Regions from separate parts of the Mesorhizobium sp. WSM4887 genome, predicted to be linked through region 2. Evidence: predicted binding sites of a transcription regulator. Region 2 holds the regulator's gene; the other holds the start of a gene.

Region 1 (3,409 bases), on a different contig from region 2:
GATGCCTCCCGATGCACCGGTGACGAGCGCCTTACGGCCGGTCAGTTCGAACATTGCTTCAACCTCATTCTTCCGGACGCCCCGCGAGCGACCCTCGTTCCGCATTTTGTCATGTTGTCCAGGCCATATCAGAAGTTCTCGGCGCTCACGACCGATTCTTCACCAAGCCTCGATCCGCTCCAGCACTTCCGCAGCCCAGTAATAGTCCTCGAGATCTTCGAGTCCACGTTCAACGAAGTCACGCAGGTATTCGGCTTTGCTTCGATCAGTCATCGCCACGAGATCGTCGAGGCGATGCTCGACTTCGGGAGAAAGACGGATGGAAGTAGGAATGCCGCACCTGCCAGCAAGAGTTTCCCGTTTATCCTAAAGTTGCCAGCGCCGCCTCGACTTCCGCGGCCGCGCCGATGGCGCCGGTCGCGATATCGCGGTTGATGCGTCGCGCCAAGCCCGACAGCACCTTGCCGGCGCCAACCTCGTAAAGCGTCGCGACACCTTTGGCGCCGAACCATTCCACCGTCTCGCGCCAGCGCACGCGGGCGACGACCTGCTCGACCAAGCGGCGGGCAATCTCATCCGGGTCGCTGGTCGGCGTGACCGAAACATTTGAGACGATGGGAACCACCGGCGCGCTTTTCGCGACCCCGCCCAGCGCCTCGCGCATGATATCGGCGGCTGGCGTCATCAATGCCGAGTGAAAAGGTGCCGAGACCTGCAGCATCAGCGCCCGCTTGGCACCCTTTTCCGCGCAGAGCTTCGCCGCCAGTTCGACGGCCGCCTTGGCGCCGGAAATCACCAGTTGGCCACCGCCATTGTCGTTGGCGATCTGACAGACAGAGCCTTGTGCCGCTTCGGCGCAGGCGGCTTCGACATCAGCCTGCTCCAGCCCGATGATGGCAGCCATGGCGCCCTCGCCCGCCGGCACCGCCGCCTGCATGGCGTTGCCGCGGGTGCGCAGCAGTCGCGCGGCATCGGCCACCGAAACGAAGCCGGCTGCGGCAAGCGCCGAATATTCGCCGAGGGAATGGCCTGCGACATAAGCCACCTTGTCCTTCAGCGAAAAACCGCGGGATTCCAGCGCCCTTACGGCCGCCAGCGACACCGCCATCAGCGCCGGCTGGGCATTGGCCGTCAGCGTCAGCGTTTCTTCCGGCCCTTCCCAGATCAGCTTCGACAGTTTCTCGCCGAGCGCCTCATCGACTTCCTCGAAGACGCGGCGCGCCTCGGGAAAGGCATCGGCGAGGTCCTTGCCCATGCCGACGGCCTGGCTGCCCTGTCCCGGAAAGGTGAATGCGACGGCCATGTTAGCGTCTCCAGCGGCTGGTTTTTCCCTGCCTCTGGCGCAAGGCGGACGGCCAAGTCAAGCCCGCAAGCACCAGTTCAGCGGCTGTTCCAGCCGGGAGAACGGCCGAGTTCCCTGTTCTGAAAGGCTTTTTGGCGATCACACCTGATGAAAACCGCTCACGAATCGTTTGCTGGCTCTTCTTATTTCCGCTACAGGCGCTAGCTTTGTGTGACATTTCGATGACAGTGGCGTGACGCGAGTGGAAGACGCGTGACATGGGCCGGGGAAGCAAAGTGGCTAGGATCAGGAAAGGCGCGGCCAAACCCGCGCCGCAATTTTTGGAAGACGATCCGTCCACCGGCTATCTGCCGGGGCGCAGATGGCCGATTGTCCGCTACGGCCTGGCGACGCTGCTTGCCTCCGCCCTTCTGGTGTTCGCCATCGAATGGATCGTGCGCGGCGACTTCTTCGGCACCGTCGACTTCTTCCTGCAGCCCTTCAAGCCCGGCTGGACCACCATCATCGTCTTTTCGCTGGTGCTGATCGGGCTCGACGCCATTCTCGGCCGCAGCCATCAAAGCCTGATGATCGTCGCGCCGGTGACATTGGCATTGGCCTTTGTCGGTCACCAGAAATCGCACTATCTGGGCGATCCGCTCTACCCGACCGATTTCCTCTATGCCCGCCAGATCATGGCGCTGATGCCGCTTCTGGTGCGCGAGCGCCCCTGGACGGCCGTGCTGCTTGCGGCGGCGATCGTCGCCAGCCTCGCGCTGCTCGTCTATGGCTGGCGGCTCTGGCGCCGGCGTGTGCCGATCCTCAGCCGCAAGGGACGGCTGGCGCGCTTGACGCTTGCCGTGCCGCTGCTCGCCTTCTTCGTCTCGATCATGGACTACGCCACCTTCTCGTGGACGCGCGACAGGCTGCAGATCATCCCGATCATGTGGGACCAGAAGGAGAACTATGCCTCCAACGGCTTCGCGCTCGCCTTCGCGCTCAACGTGCCAATGGCGCATGTCTCGGCCCCGCCCGGCTATTCCGAGAAGACGATGGATGCGATCGCGCGTCCCGGGGTTGCCGCCTCGGTGCCGGACCAGAAGCCCGATATCATCGTGGTGATGAGCGAATCCTTCTGGGATCCGACGGAGCTTCCCGGCGTCAGCATCAAGCCCGACCCGATCCCGACGGTGCGCGCGCTGCGCTCAGGCTCGATGTTCTCGCCGGAATTCGGCGGCATGACCGCCAATATCGAGTTCGAGGCGCTGACCGGCTTCTCCAACGCCTTCCTGCCGGCGGGCTCGATTCCCTATCAGCAATATGTGCGCACGCCGACGCCGTCGCTGGCGACTTTCCTGAAGAGCGAAGGCTATAGGGCGCGCGCCATCCACCCGGGCACCAACTGGTTCTGGAACCGGGGCGCCGTCTACGCCGATTTCGGCTTCAGCGACTTCCGCTCGGAAGAGACGCTGCCGCCGATGGAGAAGCGCGGGCCGCTGGCCTCCGACGCGGCCATGACCGACGAGATCATGCGCGAGGCCGAGGCCAGCGACGGGCCGGTATTCCTGTTCGCGGTCAGCCTGCAGAACCACGGGCCCTACGAGCCCTACCGCTATTACAATCCGACACATAGCGTCGACGCGCCGATCAGCACGTGGGCGCGGGAATCGCTGCTCTCCTACGCCGAAGGCTCGGCCGACGCCGATCGCGGCCTGCAGCGCCTGATCGACTGGGCGAAGAAGCGCGAGCGGCCGACCATCATCGCCTTCTTCGGCGACCACTTGCCGCCGCTCGGCCCGGTGTATGTCGAGACCGGCTTCCTCAAGGACAATGTCGCGCCGCGCAAGGAGCCGACGCCCGAGGCGGCGCTCGAGCATCACGACACGCCGCTGATCATCTGGTCGAACCGCTCCGGTCCGGTCGAGAATCTGGGCTCGGTGAGCCCCGCCTTCCTGCCCTATCATATCCTGACTACGGCCGGGATCACCCACCCCTATTACACCGGCTTCCTCGGCGCGCTGCGCGAGCACTACCGGGTGGTCGACCGCAACCTTTTGCTGTCGCCCTCCGGCGAGGCGACGCCCGACTGGGCGCGGCAGAAGAAGATCGATCCGAAGATCAACGATT
Region 2 (3,409 bases):
GTCACCGGTATATTGCTGGCGATCGCCCGGATTTCGGGCGAGACGGCGCCGCTGCTCTTCACCGCGCTCAACAACCAGTTCTGGTCGAGCAATCTCAACGCGCCGATGGCCAGCCTGCCGGTGACCATCTTCCAGTTTGCGCTGAGCCCTTATGAGGAATGGCAGCAACTGGCCTGGACGGGCGCACTGATAATCACCCTGACGGTTCTCGGGCTGAGCATCTTCGCCCGCAGCCTTACCGGACGCAGAGAGGACAGATGAAACCGATGTTGTCCACCGACCTGAACGTAGGCGAGACGACCGCCGAGAAGGCCAAGATCGAGGTCAAGAACCTCAACTTCTACTATGGCCAGTCGAAGGCGCTGAAGGACATCAACCTGTCGCTGCCCGAGCGCAGCGTCACCGCCTTCATCGGACCTTCGGGCTGCGGAAAGTCGACGCTGCTGCGCGTGCTCAACCGCATCTACGAGCTCTACCCGAAGCAGAGCGCCGAAGGCCAGGTGCTGCTCGACGGCAAGAACATCCTCGACCGCTCGCAGGACCTCAACCTGCTCAGGACCAAGATCGGCATGGTGTTCCAGAAGCCGACGCCGTTCCCGATGTCGATCTACGAGAACATTGCCTTCGGCGTCAGGTTATATGAGAAGATCAGCAAGGCCGAGATGGACAATCGCGTCGAACAGGCGCTGAAGCGCGCCGCGCTGTGGAACGAGGTCAAGGACAAGCTCAACGCCAGCGGCCAGAGCCTTTCGGGCGGCCAGCAGCAGCGGCTCTGCATCGCCCGCACGGTGGCGGTGAAGCCGGAGGTCATCCTGCTGGACGAGCCGGCATCGGCGCTCGATCCGCTCTCGACCGCCAAGATCGAGGAGTTGATCGACGAGCTGCAGGCCGACTACACGATCGTGATCGTCACCCACAACATGCAGCAGGCGGCGCGCGTCTCGCGGCAGACGGCGTTCATGTATCTCGGCGAGCTGATCGAATTCGACCGGACCGAAAAGATTTTCACCTCGCCCCGCGAGAAGCGCACGCAGGACTACATCACCGGCCGCTTCGGCTGAGTTCATACGAGGACATAACCATGGCCCATACGGTCGCTTCCTTCGACGAGGATCTGAGGCAGATCAGCCAGCTCATCCGCGACATGGGCGATCTTGCCGGCTCGATGGTCGGCGCGTCGACCAAGGCTCTGCTGAATTCCGACAACGCGCTGGCGCAGCGCGTGGTCTCCGACGATGCCATCATGGACGCGCGCCAACGCGAGCTCGACCATCGCGCCATCACGCTGATTGCCAAACGCCAGCCGATGGCCGACGACCTGCGCAGCGTCGTTGGCGCCATCCGGATGGCCGGCGATCTCGAGCGCATCGGCGACCTTGCCAAGAACATCGCTAAGCGCGTCGGCTCGGTCGGCATCAGCGCCGCGCCGCGCGACCTTTCGCACTCCATCGATTCGATGGCGCAGCTGGTGCTGATCCAAGTGCAGGGCGTGATCGAGGAATACACGGCCGGCGACGCCACGGCGCTCGCCAAGCTCCGCAACGACGACGAGCGCATCGACGTCAAATACACCTCCGTCTTCCGCGAGCTCCTGACCTACATGATGGAGGATCCGCGCAACATCACGGCTTGCACGCATCTGTTGTTCTGCGCCAAGAATCTGGAGCGCATCGGCGACCACGTCACCAACATCGCCGAGAACGCCTACTATGTGCTGACCGGCACGCAATTGCCCGCGAATCGTCCTAAGCAGGACGAGACGACGATGTCGGCGCCGGCGGCCTGACAGCGAAGGTGCCTGCTATATGATCGCGCCACGCATCATGGTGGTGGAGGACGAGGAACCGCTGGGGGTGCTGCTCCGCTACAACCTCGAATCCGAGGGCTATCAGGTCGAGGTGGTGACCCGCGGCGACGAGGCCGAGATCCGCCTGCAGGAGAATGTGCCCGACCTTCTGGTGCTCGACTGGATGGTGCCGGCGGTGTCCGGCATCGAGCTTTGCCGGCGCCTCAGGATGCGGCCCGAGACCGAACGCCTGCCGATCATCATGCTGACCGCGCGCGGCGAGGAAAGCGACAGGGTGCGCGGCCTCTCGACCGGCGCCGACGACTATCTGGTCAAGCCGTTCTCGACGCCGGAATTCATGGCCAGGGTCAAGGCGCTGCTGCGCCGCGCCAAGCCGGAGGTGCTGTCCAGCGTGCTCAAGGTCGGCGACATCGTGCTCGATCGCGAATCGCATCGCGTCTACCGCAAGAAGAGCGAGATCCGGCTCGGCCCGACCGAGTTCAGGCTGCTGGAATTCATGATGCGGCATCCCGGCCGGGTGTTCTCGCGCAGCCAGCTGCTCGACAATGTATGGGGCGAGACGATCTATATCGACGAGCGCACCGTGGACGTGCATGTCGGACGCCTGCGCAAGGCGGTCAACAACGGCCGGATGCCGGACGTCATACGTACCATCCGTGGGGCGGGCTACGCGATCAGGGAAGATTAGATCCAGGGCACCGAAGGTCTGACGGGTTCTATCTGCGCTGGCGGGTTATCGAGACGCTGGTGCTTCGCCGTCCACGGGCGGAGCACGAAGCGTCGCGACGCGGCGCAGACCCGACGATCCACGCGACTTCCACGCGCCGCGGCGGTGCAGAAATTCTGCTCCGCTCATCCGACGATTGAGGTAATGGCATGGATTCCAGGGTCTCCGCGACGGAGCTTCGCTCCTGCTCCGCCCTGGAATGACGAAGCTGCGGGGCCTTCGCTAATCTCCGGCGTCTGCAGGACGCACAGAAGCCAACGATCGCTATCGAAGCTGCTCAGGCCACGTTCTTGCCCGCTCTTGCCTGCACGCCCGGGGCGAAAATCTCCTGGTCGACGAAGGTCAGCGCGCGCACGGCGCAGCCTTCGCGGATCAGCGGCAATTCGTTCGGCTCGGTATCGAAGGAGATCGAGTTTGAATGCTGGCCTCCGGCGGTCTGGCCGATCGCCTCGCGCAGCGCCGGCTCGATCAGGTCAAAGGCGGCGGCGCTGACGCCGACCATGGCGACCGGCGCCGGGTCGATCAGCGCGAACAGGCTGCCAAGGCCGAAGCCCAGCGCCTCGCCGGCCCGGCGATAGGCCTCGCGCTCCGGGCCATCCGTCTCGCGCGCCTTGGCGGCGAGCGCCCGCATGTCGGCGTCGCCGACATCGACCGGCTCGGCGTCCTCGCTCATCTTCATGGCGCTGCGCCAGATGGCGTAGTTGCCGGCATAGGCCTCGACGCAGCCGCGGCGTCCGCAACGGCAGAGCGCGCCGCCCGGACGATGGATCATGTGGCCGAACTCGCCGCCGGAAGAATGCGTGCCGGTGAACAGCTCGCCCTTCAGCACCAGGCCCATGCCGATGCCGTGCGAGAGCAGGATGGCGATGAAATTG

What was found. The regulator PhoB, encoded in region 2, activates phosphate uptake and scavenging genes when phosphate is short. The targets are predictions, from matches to a motif close to TGTCATNNANCTGTCAT.
Region 1: P9230_RS12990 (LTA synthase family protein) is a predicted target of PhoB. The motif match lies at 1,514-1,530, and genes of this name have one in related genera.

What each region holds. Positions count from the first base shown of each region.
Region 1 covers NZ_JARTVP010000002.1:971,122-974,530, forward strand. The annotation lists gene fabG (3-oxoacyl-[acyl-carrier-protein] reductase) at 1-54, opposite strand, end outside; gene fabD (ACP S-malonyltransferase) at 362-1,303, opposite strand; gene P9230_RS12990 (LTA synthase family protein) at 1,561-3,409, shown strand, end outside.
Region 2 covers NZ_JARTVP010000003.1:223,631-227,039, forward strand. The annotation lists gene pstA (phosphate ABC transporter permease PstA) at 1-261, shown strand, start outside; gene pstB (phosphate ABC transporter ATP-binding protein PstB) at 258-1,061, shown strand; gene phoU (phosphate signaling complex protein PhoU) at 1,082-1,786, shown strand; gene phoB (phosphate regulon transcriptional regulator PhoB) at 1,806-2,495, shown strand; gene P9230_RS14705 (ROK family transcriptional regulator) at 2,812-3,409, opposite strand, start outside.